DNA from 3 places in the Streptomyces sp. CA2R106 genome. Region 1 is predicted to be linked to each of the others. Evidence: riboswitches for the same ligand, from Rfam matches in the RefSeq annotation. Region 1 holds a riboswitch; each other region holds the start of a gene.
The links. Region 1 has a riboswitch for S-adenosylmethionine ahead of WA788_RS09370 (aminotransferase class V-fold PLP-dependent enzyme). Riboswitches for the same ligand answer to the same signal wherever they lie in the genome.
Positions count from the first base shown of each region.

Region 2: another riboswitch for S-adenosylmethionine. It lies ahead of thrC (threonine synthase); the one in region 1 lies ahead of WA788_RS09370 (aminotransferase class V-fold PLP-dependent enzyme).
Region 3: another riboswitch for S-adenosylmethionine. It lies ahead of WA788_RS20990 (putative leader peptide); the one in region 1 lies ahead of WA788_RS09370 (aminotransferase class V-fold PLP-dependent enzyme).

Region 1 is NZ_JBAGKC010000004.1:372,322-376,737, reverse strand. Features, by position in the region: gene qcrB (cytochrome bc1 complex cytochrome b subunit) at 1-165, shown strand, start outside; gene trpD (anthranilate phosphoribosyltransferase) at 472-1,539, shown strand; SAM riboswitch class IV at 1,623-1,740, shown strand; gene WA788_RS09370 (aminotransferase class V-fold PLP-dependent enzyme) at 2,001-3,368, shown strand; gene WA788_RS09365 (Lrp/AsnC family transcriptional regulator) at 3,432-3,713, opposite strand; gene WA788_RS09360 (rhomboid family intramembrane serine protease) at 3,710-4,416, opposite strand, start outside.
Region 2 is NZ_JBAGKC010000001.1:337,514-341,929, reverse strand. Features, by position in the region: gene WA788_RS01545 (cold-shock protein) at 280-483, opposite strand; gene WA788_RS01540 (ubiquitin-like small modifier protein 1) at 997-1,272, opposite strand; gene thrC (threonine synthase) at 1,269-2,585, opposite strand; SAM riboswitch class I at 2,604-2,735, opposite strand; gene WA788_RS01530 (glucosyl-3-phosphoglycerate synthase) at 2,918-3,883, shown strand; gene WA788_RS01525 (alpha,alpha-trehalose-phosphate synthase (UDP-forming)) at 3,966-4,416, shown strand, end outside.
Region 3 is NZ_JBAGKC010000014.1:138,843-143,258, forward strand. Features, by position in the region: gene WA788_RS20980 (amino acid ABC transporter ATP-binding protein) at 1-56, opposite strand, end outside; gene WA788_RS20985 (amino acid ABC transporter permease) at 53-1,192, opposite strand; SAM riboswitch class IV at 1,765-1,879, shown strand; gene WA788_RS20990 (putative leader peptide) at 1,916-2,059, shown strand; gene WA788_RS20995 (LLM class flavin-dependent oxidoreductase) at 2,342-3,547, shown strand; gene WA788_RS21000 (NtaA/DmoA family FMN-dependent monooxygenase) at 3,583-4,416, shown strand, end outside.

The sequences.
Region 1 (4,416 bases):
GACCTCGGCCCGGAGACCGACGAGAACGGGGTGGCCCGCAAGGTCAGCCCGATCGCGAAGGTCCAGGCGAAGCTGTCGCAGGGGTTCTACGGCGAGCACAGCCAGATCCCGAAGCCGACGGCGGAGGAGTACGAGGAGATCACCAGCGGGCACGGTCACCACTAGCCCGCACGTCGCGCACGCCACACCCGGCCCGGGGCCGGGCACCCGTAACCAGGGTGCCCGGCCCCGGGCCTTTGGGTGCCGCAAGGGGCGCGTGGGGGCACCGCCCAGGCGCAGCTCTGGGGGAGAACGGAGCGACCAGCCACCCACCGGCCGGTGGTCCGGCAACGACAGGAACTGCCCCACTGGGCCGGTGACGACCTGCGGTCCGCGGACGGCTGGTCGCGCAGTTCCCCGCGCCCCTTGCGGGCGCTCGGCACCGGTAGGGTGCGGGGGACGTACCGCCCTAGGAACATGGAGCGTGAAGCCATGAGCGTTGTGCACCCCGCCGGAGGCGTACCCGGGGCCGCGCGCTCGTGGCCGGACATCCTGGGCGCCCTGATCCGCCGCGACGACCTCAGCTCCGCGGAGACCGCGTGGGCGATGGACTCGATCATGAGCGGCGAGGCCACCGACGCGCAGATCGCCGGCTTCGCGGTGGCGCTGCGCAGCAAGGGCGAGACGGTCGCGGAGATCGCCGGGCTGGTCGAGGCGATGTACGCGCACGCGACGACGATCGAGGTGCCCGGCCCGACCGTGGACGTGGTCGGTACCGGCGGCGACCGGTCGAACTCCGTGAACATCTCCACGATGTCGGCGATCGTGGTGGCCGGTACCGGCGCGCGGGTGGTGAAGCACGGCAGCAGGTCCGCGTCCTCCAAGAGCGGCGCGTCCGACGTGCTGGCCGCACTCGGCGTGAACCTCGACCTGCCCGCGCGGCGCGTCGCGGAGGTCGCCGTGGAGGTGGGCATCACCTTCTGCTTCGCGGTCCGGTTCCACCCGGCGCTGCGCCATGTGGCCGCCGCGCGCAGCGAGTTGGGGGTGGCGACGCCCTTCAACTTCCTCGGCCCGCTGACCAACCCGGCGCGGGTGCGGGCGCAGGCGACCGGCGTCGCGGACCTGCGGATGGCGCCGATCCTCGCCGGGGTGCTCGCCGAACGCGGTTCCTCGGCGCTGGTGTTCCGCGGTGACGACGGGCTGGACGAGCTGACCACCACCGCGACCTCGCAGGTGTGGGTGGTCAAGGACGGCAAGGTGGAGCACACCGGGTTCGACCCGCGGGACGTCGGCCTGGAGCTGGTGCCGGTGGAGGCGCTGCGCGGCGGCGAGGCCGGGTACAACGCGGAGGTGGCCCGGCGGCTGCTCGCCGGTGAGCGCGGGCCGGTGCGGGACGCGGTGCTGCTCAACTCCGCGGCGACGCTGACCGCGTTGGGTGCCACCGGCGGCGGCACCCTGGAGGAGCGGATCAGCGCCGGCCTGGTCCGGGCGGCGGAGTCGATCGACTCGGGCGCGGCGGAGGGCGTACTGGAGCGCTGGGTGGCGGCGACCCGGGCGTAGCGAAGAAGCGCGGGCGCACGGCGCCGTCCACTTTCCGGACGGGGTCTTGCGCCCGCGCCGCCGTATGGCACAATCTTGTCCCAGGTCACGAGTGACAGCGCAAAGGCCCCGGCTCGCTGTCCGGCAACCCTCCGTCCGAGGCGGGGTGCCCCGGGTGATGACCAGGCTGTGATGCAGCGAGGCTCACAGCAAGCCGGACTGGGGAGTTCTTTCATGAGCAAGCGAATGCGTTAGGGCCTGTCGGCCCCGGTTCTGCCACCAGCAATTCCGCCCGATCACCTCTGCACCGCGCCGTCCGCGCGGCCGTTCCCGGCCGCCGCTTCGTGGTGTTTTCGCCTGCCTTCCGCCGGGAGTTCGCCTTGACCACCGCCGCCACCTCCGCCGCCCGCACCAGCACCACCAGCACCACCAGCACCGCCAAGAGCACGGTAGGGGTCGCCGCCACCGCCACCGCCACCGCCATCAGCGAAGGCGCCGACGCCGACTGCCCCACCTGTACGTCCGCCCCGCTGCCCGTACTCGGCCGGGACGTGCGGGTGCCGCTCGTCACCGGTGGGGAAGTGGGGTACGCCGCGCTCGACTACGCCGCGAGCGCCCCCGCGCTCCAGCGGGTGTGGGACGACGTCGCCGCCTACGCGCCGTACTACGGCAGCGTGCACCGCGGCGCCGGCTACCTCTCGCAGCTGTCGACCGACCTGTTCGAGCAGAGCCGCGAGACCGTCGCGGAGTTCCTGGGCTGCCGCCCGGACGACGAGCTGGTCTTCACCCGCTCCACCACCGACTCGCTCAACCTGCTGGCCGCCGCCCTCCCGGCCGGGACCCGCGTCTACGTCTTCGACACCGAGCACCACGCGGCCCTGCTGCCCTGGCAGCGCGTCGAGGGCGGGCAGGTCGTGTACCTGCCCGCGCCGCGCACCCCGGAGCAGGCCGTCGCCTCCCTGGACGTGGCGCTGCACGGCGCCCCCAAGGGCCCGAAGCTGGTCTGTGTGACCGGCGCGTCCAACGTCACCGGCGAGATCTGGCCGGTGCGCGAACTGGCGGCCGCCGCACACCGGCACGGCGCCCGGATCGTGCTGGACGCCGCCCAGCTCGCCCCGCACCACCCGGTGGACATCACCGCGCTCGATGTCGACTGGGTGGCCTTCTCCGGGCACAAGCTGTACGCGCCGTTCGGCGCCGGGGTGCTCGCCGGGCGGGCAGACTGGCTGCGGGACGCCGAGCCGTACCTCGCCGGGGGCGGCGCCACCCGCAAGGTCGCCCGCTCCGGTGACGAGCTGTCCGTGGAGTGGCACTCCGGCACCGCCCGGCACGAGGCCGGCTCGCCGAACGTGATCGGCGCCTACGCCATCGCGTCGGCGTGCAAGGCGCTCACCGAGGCGGGCTTCGACACCCTTGTCACCCGTGAGCGTGAACTGCTCGCCCGGCTGCGGGACGGCCTCGCCGCCTTCCCCGAGGTGCGGGTGCTCTCGCTGTTCGGGTCCGGCTCGGCCCGGGTCGGCGTGCTCTCCTTCGTCGTGCGCGGCTGGAACTCCTCCCACTTCGCGGCGGCGCTCTCGGCGGAGTACGGGATCGGTGTACGGGACGGGCTGTTCTGCGCGCACCCGCTGGTGCGGACCCTCCTGGACACGGAGCCGGACGAGCCGGGGGAGTGCGGCGCCCCCGACGCCGAGCCCGGTGAGCGCTCCCTGAACGCCGTCCGGGTCAGCTTCGGCGCGGGCACTCCCCAGGAGCACATCGACCGCTTCCTCGGGGCCGTCGGCACCCTCGTCCGCGAGGGCGCCGCATGGAGCTACCGCACCGAGGCGGGCCGCTGCGTCCCCGTCCGCTGACGGACGGCGCGCTCCACGAAGGCGCGGGCGGCCAGGAGTACGGGCAGCCAGGAGTACGGGCGGCTAGGAGTCCAGCCCGATGGAGAACGCGGCCTCCAGGTCGTGCTGGGAGTACGTCCGGAACGCCACGTGCGTGTCGGTCACCTCGACGCCCGGGATCTTGGAGATGCGCCCGGGGATGATGTCGGCGAGGTCGTCGTGGCGGGCGACCCGCACCAGGGCGACCAGGTCGTAGGTCCCGGTCACCGAGTACACCTCGCTGACGTGCTCCAGAGCGGCGATCGACTCGGCGATCTCGGGGATCTGGTCCACTGAGGTCTTGATGAGCACGATCGCGGTGATCACGGCTGGACGTCTCCTCGGGTGGGTGCGATGACGACGCTCACCTTACGCCGTGGCCGGTAGCAGACCCATGCGCACAGGAAGCCGAAGGCGAAACCGACCACGTGCGCGAGGTAGGCGACGCCGGGCCCGCCCTGCGCGGTCTGCGCGGCCAGCCACTGGAGCACGAACCAGAAGCCGAGCACCACCCACGCCGGGAAGCGCAGCGGCACGAAGAACAGGAACGGGAACAGGCTGGTCACCCGGGCCCTGGGATAGAGGTAGAGGTAGGCGCCCAGGGCCCCGGAGATCGCCCCCGACGCGCCGACCAGGCTCTGGGTGTCCCCGCTGTTGGCGAAGGCGAACCCGTAGGCGGCGAGGTAGCCCGCCGCGAGGTAGAACAGCGCGAAGCGCACCCGGCCCATGCGGCTTTCCACGTTGTCCCCGAAGACGTAGAGGAAGAGCATGTTGCCGATCAGGTGCAGCCAGCCGCCGTGCACGAACATCGAGGTCAGCACCGACAGGAACGGCACCTTCGGGAAGGCGCCCGGGGTGCGGCAGCCCGCGGGCAGGTCGAGTTGCGCGACCGGGGTGCGGCCGTGGAACAGCTCGCTGGGGATCACCCCCCAGCGGTCGAAGTACACCGCCTGCGCGCACTGGAGCGCGTGGCCGCTGCCGTAGAGCCGGACGAAGCCGGAGACCGGGCCGGCCAGGAAGACCGCGGTGC
Region 2 (4,416 bases), on a different contig from region 1:
CTTCCCGACGTCCGCACGGCCCTCACCGACCCGGCCCTGCTGTCACTCTCACGTGGAGAGTGCTAACGCCAATGATTAGCACTCACCCCCTGCGAGTGCAAGCGGTTCACCCCGGGGGCCGAGCCGCGTACAGGGTTGCCCCCGCGCCCGGCGGCGCCCGCAAGACGCCCGCTGGGCACCCGCAGGACGCCCGCTGGACGCACAGGAGCCGCCTCCCGCGGACGGGGGCGGCTCCTGTGTACTGCCGAGGTCGCGTCGATGGTCGAACGCGCCGTGAAGTCAGCCGGCGAGGCGGACCATGTCCGCCTGCGGCCCCTTCTGACCCTGCGAGATCTCGAACTCGACCCGCTGGCCTTCTTCGAGGGTGCGGTACCCGTCCATCTGGATCGCGCTGTAGTGGACGAAGACATCCGCACCACCGTCGACCGCGATGAAGCCGTAGCCCTTCTCCGCGTTGAACCACTTGACGGTGCCCTGAGCCATCCCTAACTCCCCTATTGCTGGCCCTATCGCGGCCCCGCACTTCGCGGGCCCGGGTCAGACCTCACCCGCCCGCGGAACCCGTGCCTTTGACAGGTGGGAACCCTGGGGGGCGTGCGCCGGAACGCGTCGACCGCGGCTGAATGTATCTGCACGGATGCCGTCTGCAACAGGTCAATCGGACGAGAATTCTGGGCGCGACCCATCGGAAATCGCCTGAGAAATAACGATAAGGCAGGGCAAGCCGGGCCGGACATAGCGGACGAAAAGGAGAATTCGCTCGTGAATTTGGCGATAAATCGCCGTGGCCGCGCCACACCTGGGGTCCATGCCACGGGATTGCCTACGGCAACTGTACAACTCTTCAACTACCGCTCCGGCACACGCATGCCCCGCTCACCCGAAGGGGTGAACGGGGCACAAACCGCCCGAATCCGGAACCGCCGCCCAACTCCCGCTGGGCGGCGGCCGGTTCACTCGGCGACCGGCGGGCAGATCCGGTGGCCGGCCGGAGGTTCAGCCGCCTGCGACCGCGGGAATGATCGAGACACTCGCGCCGTCCGGCACGACCGTCTCGAGCCCCTGGGAAAACCTCACGTCGTCGTCGTTGACATACACGTTCACAAAGCGGCGCAGCTTTCCCGCGTCGTCGAGCACGCGCGCCGAAATTCCCTTGTGATCGCGCTCCAGGGAGTCGATCACTTCGGCGAGGGTGGCACCCTCGGCCGGCACCTCGGCCTGGCCGCCGGTGTAGGTGCGGAGAATGGTGGGGATACGTACGGAAGCACTCATGCGAGGCCAGCCTCTCGGAATGCGGCAAGGGTCGGGCGGATGGTCGCGGTCGGCCCGGTGGTCGGCGCCACCGCGTCCAGGGTCTTCAGTCCGTCGCCGGTGTTGAGCACGACGGTCTCGGTGGCCGGGTCGAGCTGCCCGGACTCGATCAGCTTCTTCAGCACACCGACGGTCACCCCGCCCGCGGTCTCCGCGAAGATGCCCTCGGTCCGCGCCAGCAGCTTGATCGCGTCCACGATCTGCGCGTCGTCCACGTCCTCGACGGCCCCGCCGGTACGCCGGGCGATGTCCAGCACGTACGGGCCGTCCGCGGGGTTGCCGATCGCCAGCGACTTGGCGATGGTGTCGGGCTTCACCGGCCGTACGACGTCGTGCCCGGCCTTGAAGGCCGTCGACACCGGGGAGCACCCCTCGGCCTGGGCGCCGAAGATCTTGTACGGCTTCTCCTCGACCAGGCCGAGGGCGATCAGCTCCTTGAGGCCCTTGTCGATCTTGGTGAGCTGGGAGCCGGACGCGATCGGGATGACCAGGTTGTCCGGCAGCCGCCAGCCGAGCTGCTCGGCGATCTCGTAGGCGAGCGTCTTGGAGCCCTCGCCGTAGTACGGGCGCAGGTTGACGTTGACGAAGCCCCAGCCCTCGCCGATCGGGTCGCCGATCAGCTCCGAGCAGAAGCGGTTCACGTCGTCGTAGCTGCCCTCGATGCCGACGAGTTCGCCGCCGTAGACCGCGGCCATCACGACCTTGCCGGCCTCCAGGTCGTGCGGGATGAAGACGCAGGAGCGCAGGCCCGCCCGGGAGGCGGCGGCGCCGACGGCGCCGGCCAGGTTGCCGGTGGAGGAGCAGGACAGCGTGGTGAGGCCGAAGGTGCGGGCGGCCTCCAGCGCGATCGCGACCACCCGGTCCTTGAAGGAGTGGGTGGGGTTGCCGGAGTCGTCCTTGACGTGCAGGCCGCCGGTGATGCCCAGTTCGCGGGCGAGGTTGTCGGCCTTGACGAGCTTGGTCCAGCCCGGGTTCAGGTTGGGCTTGCCGGCGACGCCGGCGGGCACCGGCAGCAGCGGGGCGTAGCGCCAGATGTTGGTCGGGCCGGCCTCGATCCGGGCGCGCAGCGCCTCGGGGTCACCGGTCGGCAGGTCGTAGGCCACTTCCAGTGGCCCGAAACACTCCAGGCACGCGAAGACCGGGCTCAGCGGGTAGCGGGTGCCGCACTCCCGGCAGGACAGCGCCGCGGCCGGGCCGAACGGTGCGGGGGCGGCATCGGCACCCTGGGTGCCGGCAGCGGAGTCGGTGGTGCTTGCGACGGTTTGCGCAGCCATGACAGGCGAGGCCCTTTCTCCTCATCTTCCTCGCACGCGGGCGCGTCACGAGACGGAATTGGCACCTTCCCCACCGTGCGTGACCTCGCGGTCGGCGGGAGGGTTGCCGGGGCTTCTACGGGCCGTTCCCTCTGCCCCTCTGGATGAGCGGTATGGCGACCGGGTCGGTACGGACCGGGCCCGTCGCGTTTGTGCGCGTCACGCCCCCGGCATGCGGTGGCGTCACGCGTTGTTCAAGACTGTAACCGACACAGGTGACGGTTGAGGTAGCCGTCCGCACCGCGAGATGGATCACACGCCCGGTCCGGAGCGTGCCGAGGGAGAGGACTCACGTGCTCGACGAGGTGGAGCGCTGGCTGCGCCGCCGGTCCTGGTCGGCCGCCCAGCGGCCGCTTGACCTGCTGCTCGCCGCCAAGCGCGCGGCCGGCGACCGGGGCACGGTCAGCGTGGTGCTGCCGGCGCTGGACGAGGAGGCGACCGTCGGCGCGATCGTGGCGGCGATCCGCCGCGACCTGATGTCCGCCGCGGCGCCGCTGGTGGACGAGGTGGTCGTGGTCGACTCCGGCTCCACCGACCGCACCGCCGCGGTCGCCGCCGCGGCCGGGGCCCGCGTGGTCGGGCGGGACGCGATCCTGCCCCGGCTGCCGGCCCTGCCCGGCAAGGGCGAGGTGCTGTGGCGGTCGCTGCTGGTCACCCGCGGCGAGATCGTCTGCTTCGTCGACGCCGACCTGCGGGAGTTCGACGCCCGTTTCGTCTCCGGGATCGTCGGGCCGCTGCTCACCGACCCCGCGGTGCAGCTGGTCAAGGCGATGTACGACCGCCCGCTGGAGACCGGCGGCACCGTGGTGCCCGCCGGCGGCGGCCGGGTCACCGAACTCGTCGCCCGCCCGCTGCTCAACCTGCACTGGCCGCAGCTGGCCGGCTTCGTCCAGCCGCTCGGCGGGGAGTACGCCGCCCGCCGCTCGCTGCTGGAGCGGCTGCCCTTCCCGGTCGGCTACGGCGTCGAACTCGGCATGCTGATCGACGCGTTGGGGCTCGTCGGGCTCGACGGGCTCGGGCAGGTCGACGTCGGGGTGCGGCACCACCGGCACCAGGACGGCCAGGCGCTCGGGCGGATGGCCGCCGCGATCTACCGCACCGCCCAGGTCCGGCTCGCCCGCGGCCAGCTGGTCCGCCCGCACCTCACGCAGTTCGGCCGCGCCGGCTCCGCCTTCGTACCGCGTACCCACCCGGTCGACACCGAGGAGCGCCCGCCGATGGCCGACCTGCCGGAGTACCTCGCCCGCAAGGCGGCGTAGGCACGGCGCCGGGGGCCGCCGCCGCGGGCAAAGAGTGCCGCCGGCACGTTTGAGCTGCGCGGCAACCGGCAAAGCTGCGGGCATGGAGGGATCTTCGCAGGGTGCCCGGATTCTGGTCGCGTCGAACCGCGGCCCGGTGTCGTACACCGTGGAGGGCGACGGCAGCCTGGGGAGCCGCAGGGGCGGCGGCGGGGTCGTCTCCGGGCTGAGCGCGATCGGCCCGGACGCGGGTGCCGTGTGGGTGTGCGCGGCGCTGTCGGACGGCGACCGGGAGGCGGTGCGCCGCGGGGTCGCCGAGCCCGGGGTGCGGATGCTCGCGATCCCCCCGGAGGTCTTCCACGCGGCGTACAACGACATCGCGAACTCGGTGCTGTGGTTCGTGCACCACCTGCTCTACCAGACGCCCTTCGAGCCGCTCTTCGACGAGGAGTTCCACGGCCGCTGGGCCGCCTACGAGGCGTACAACGAGGCGTTCGCCGACGCGCTCGCCCAGGAGGCGGCCGAGGGCGCCGCCGTCCTCGTGCAGGACTACC
Region 3 (4,416 bases), on a different contig from region 1:
CCGTAGCTCTTGCGCAGGCCGCGCACCCGCACCAGCGGCCGCCCGTCGGCGCTCATGACAGCCCCGCCGCGGTGGAGGTGCCGGCCGGCCCGAACAGCGGTACGTTCGCGCGGGCCACCTGCCAGAAGCCGCGCGCGGTACGGTCGCCGGGCCGCTCGCTGCCGCGCGCGTAGTGCCGCTCGACGTAGTACTGGCCGACCGACAGCAGCGTGGTCAGGATGACGTACCAGAGGGTGGCGACCAGCAGCAGCGGCATGATCAGGAAGTTCTGGTTGTAGATCAACTGGCTGGAGTACAGCAGGTCCTGGACCGCGATGACGCTGACGATCGAGGTCGCCTTCAGCATGCCGATCAGCAGGTTGCCGGAGGCGGGGATGATCGCGGGCATGGCCTGCGGCAGCACGATCCGGCGGAAGATCCGCCCCTCGCCCAGCCCCAGCGCCCGCGCCGCCTCGCGCTGCCCGCGGTCGACCGACAGGATGCCGCCGCGGACGATCTCCGAGGAGAACGCGGCCACGTCCAGCGTCAGCCCGACGTAGGCGGCCAGCACCCCGCTGAACAGGTGCGCGGTCGAGACGCCCGTGAACTGCGGCCCGAACGGCACCCCCACCGACAACCGCGGGTACAGCGAGGCCAGTTCGTACCAGAAGAGCAGTTGGACGAGCGGCGGGACCGAGCGCACCAGCCAGACGTAGCCGAAGCTCAGCGCGCGCAGCACGGGGTTGCGCGACAGCCGCATCGCGGCGACGCCGACCCCCAGCAGGTAGCCGCTGGCCATCACCGCGCCGGTCAGCCACAGGGTCAGCTCGAGGCCGTGCAGGATCGAGGAGCTGAGGAAGTAGTGGCCGACCACGTGCCATTGGAAGCGCGGGTTGGTGGCCAGGGTGTGGACGAGCATCGCGAAGAGCACCAGCAGCACCGCCGCCGAGAGCCACTGCCCCGGCCGCCGCAGCGGCACGATCCGGGCGGCGAGCAGCGAGGCGTCGGCCGGGCGGACGTCCAGCGCGCGGAACTCCGGGGACGGCGGCCGGTCGGATTTCGGCTCAGCGGGCTGATCGGCTGCGGACGTGGTGGGCCGGTCGGACGCGGGCCGGCCCGCGTCCGCGGGTTTGCCGGGCGCGGTCGGGTCGGGCGGGGGCGGCGGGTGGCCGGGGGCGGCGGTGACCGGCCCGGAGGTGTCGTGCTGGGGCATCGTCGGGGTTCCCGTCTCGTCGGGGAGCGCGGCGGCATCCGGGCATGGCGGCCCCGCGCGGGGCCGGCCGGCCGGGCGGGGCCACCGGGAAGGAGGGCAGGGGCGGGCGGGAGTTCAGCCGGCCGCGCACGCCGGGGAGTGGGCCGCGGCACCGATGGCGCGGCGGTGGGAAAGCGGGAGGTGCGGGAGGTGCGGAAGGAACGGCGGCGGGCCGTCAGCGGGCCGCGGGCGTCCCCGGACACAGGGCGCTGCACACGCGGAGCAGGTCGACATGGCGCCGGACCACCCGGGTCCGGGCGAAGCCGCGGGGACACTGCGCCAGGCCGCGTCGGTCTGCGTCCATGCCCGTCCCCTCGCTGTCTTCGGCGCTGTGGGCGCCGGGCCTGACGGCCGGTGGTACGACCGCGGACACCGGTCGTGGCGGGCCGCGTGACACCGGGCCCGTGCCCTCAGCACGTTAACCGCAGGGCGGCGGCCGGGCAATCCCCCTCGGCGCCCGCCGGATGTGGCGCGGATCGCGTCCGGCGAGGGGGGATTGTGTTCGAACACGGCACCGAGTTACCGTGCTTGCAGGTCATGAGCGTCAGCAACCAAGGCCCTGGCCGGCTGACCGGCAACCCTCCGTCGCGGTGGGGTGCTCCAGGTGACGACCCGGCGGAGCCGACGGCGGCTCGGCAAGCGCGAGCTCGGCAGGCGTGAGCCGATCGAGGCGGGAGGTGCGAAGTGCGCGGCGACAGCGAGCAGTCGACGCCCCCCGGCGTACCCGGCCTCGTCACGTACTCGCGCCGCCACATCGACCTCCAGCGCGTCGCCGGCGCCCTGTGTCCGGGCACACCGACGGCCCGGCTGCCGCGTACCGCCGGCTGAGCCCGCTCCACCCCCCCGCTTCACCCTGGCGCTCTGCGCGCATCCTCCGTCCTTCCGCCGGCCCACCCGGGGACGACGCCGTTCCCGGTGCGGGCCCGTCCGGTTCCCTCCGGCCTGCCCGCCGCCGGCCCCGCGGCCGCCGGTCCGCCGCGTGCGGAGGGGACCTGCGGCCCGGCGCCCTCGTAGGCACCCGATGCCGTACGCACTCCGATCCGTCCACACCCCGACCTCCATGCCCCGGCCGTTCGCCCGCGGCCCGTCCGAGCAGGAAGCGGTACGTCCATGTCCCGATCCACCACCCCCCTCCACCTCGCGGTCGCCCTCGACGGCGCCGGCTGGCACCCCGCCGCCTGGCGGGAGGCCGACGCGCGGCCGGCCGAGCTGTTCACCGCGCGCTACTGGGCCGACCTGGCCGCCGAGGCCGAACGCGGCCTGCTGGACCTGCTCACCATCGAGGACTCCCTCGGCCTCCAGTCGTCCCTGCCCACCGGCCCCGACGAGCGGACCGACCAGGTGCGCGGCCGGCTGGACGCGGTGCTGACCGCCGCCCGGATCGCACCGCTGACCCGGCACATCGGCCTGCTGCCGGTCGCGGTGGTCACCCACACCGAGCCGTTCCACCTGTCGAAGGCGATCGCCACCCTCGACTACGTCAGCACCGGCCGCGCCGGGGTCCAGGTGCGGGTGTCCGCCCGGCCCGACGAGGCCGCGCACTTCGGCCGCCGCACCCTGCCCGGGCTGTCGCTCGACGCGCTGGACACCCCGGACGGCAGGGCGCTGCTGGCCGAGCTGTTCGGCGAGGCCGCCGACTACGTCGAGGTGGTGCGGCGGCTGTGGGACAGCTGGGAGGACGACGCGGAGATCCGCGACGTGGCCACCGGCCGCTTCATCGACCGCGACAAGCTGCACTACATCGACTTCGAGGGACCGCACTTCAGCGTCAAGGGGCCCTCCATCACCCCGCGCCCGCCGCAGGGTCAGCCGCTGGTGGCCGCGCTCGCGCACCGCACCGAGCCCTTCCGCCTGGTCGCCTCCTCCGCCGACCTCGGCTTCACCACCCCGCACGGCATCGGGCAGGCGGCCGCGGTCGTCGGCGAGATCCGCCAGGCGCAGGAGGAGGCCGGGCGGGGCGGCCAGACCGTGCACGTCTTTGCGGACCTGGTGGTCTTCCTCGACGAGGAGCCCGGCCGGGCCGCCGAGCGCCGCGCCCGGCTGGACGCCGAACTGGACGCGCCCTACGCCAGTGACGCCCTGGTCTTCACCGGCACCGCCGCCGAACTCGCCGACCTGCTGCTGGAGTTCGCCGCCACCGGGCTGACCGGCTTCCGGCTGCGCCCCGCGACGCTGCCCTACGACCTGGCCCGGGTCAGCCGCGACCTGGTGCCCGAACTCCAGCGCCGCGGCGCCTTCCGCGAGTCGTACCAGGCCGACACGCTGCGCGGGCTGCTCGGCCTGCCCCGCCCGGCCAACCGCTACGCCCCCGCCTGAGCGACCCGCGCGAAGCCCCAGGAGGCAGACCCCGCATGAGCAGCACCGACCGGACCGGCACACCCGGCAGCAATGGCAAGCCGCGCAAGCAGATCCACCTCGCCGCGCACTTCCCCGGCGTCAACAACACCACCGTGTGGAGCGACCCGGCCGCCGGCAGCCAGATCGACTTCAGCTCCTTCGTCCACCTGGCGCGCACCGCGGAACGGGCGAAGTTCGACTTCCTGTTCCTGGCCGAGGGGCTGCGGCTGCGCGAACAGGGCGGCCTCATCCACGACCTGGACGTCGTCGGCCGCCCCGACACCTTCACGGTGCTGGCCGCGCTCGCCGCCGTCACCGACCGGCTGGGCCTGGCCGGCACCATCAACTCCACCTTCAACGAACCCTACGAGGTGGCCCGGCAGTTCGCGTCGCTCGACCACCTCTCGGGCGGTCGCGCCGCCTGGAACGTGGTCACTTCCTGGGACGCCTTCACCGGCGAGAACTTCCGCCGCGGCGGCTACCTCGCCCAGCCCGACCGCTACGAGCGGGCCCGCCAGTTCCTCACCGCCGTACGGGAGTTGCTGGACTCCTGGCCGGGCGGCGAGGTCATCGCGGACCGGGCGGGCGGCGCCTTCCTGCGGGCGCCGGGACCCGGCCGGTTCGACCACCGCACCACCCAGTTCGACATCCGCGGCCACTTCAACGTGCCGCGCGGCCCGCAGGGCCACCCGGTGGTCTTCCAGGCCGGCGACTCCGAGCAGGGCCGGGAGTTCGCCGCCTCCGCCGCCGACGCGATCTTCACCCGGCACGGCACCCTGGAGGCGGGCAAGGCGTTCTACGCCGACGTCAAGGGCCGCCTCCCGAAGTACGGCCGCACCGCCGAGGAG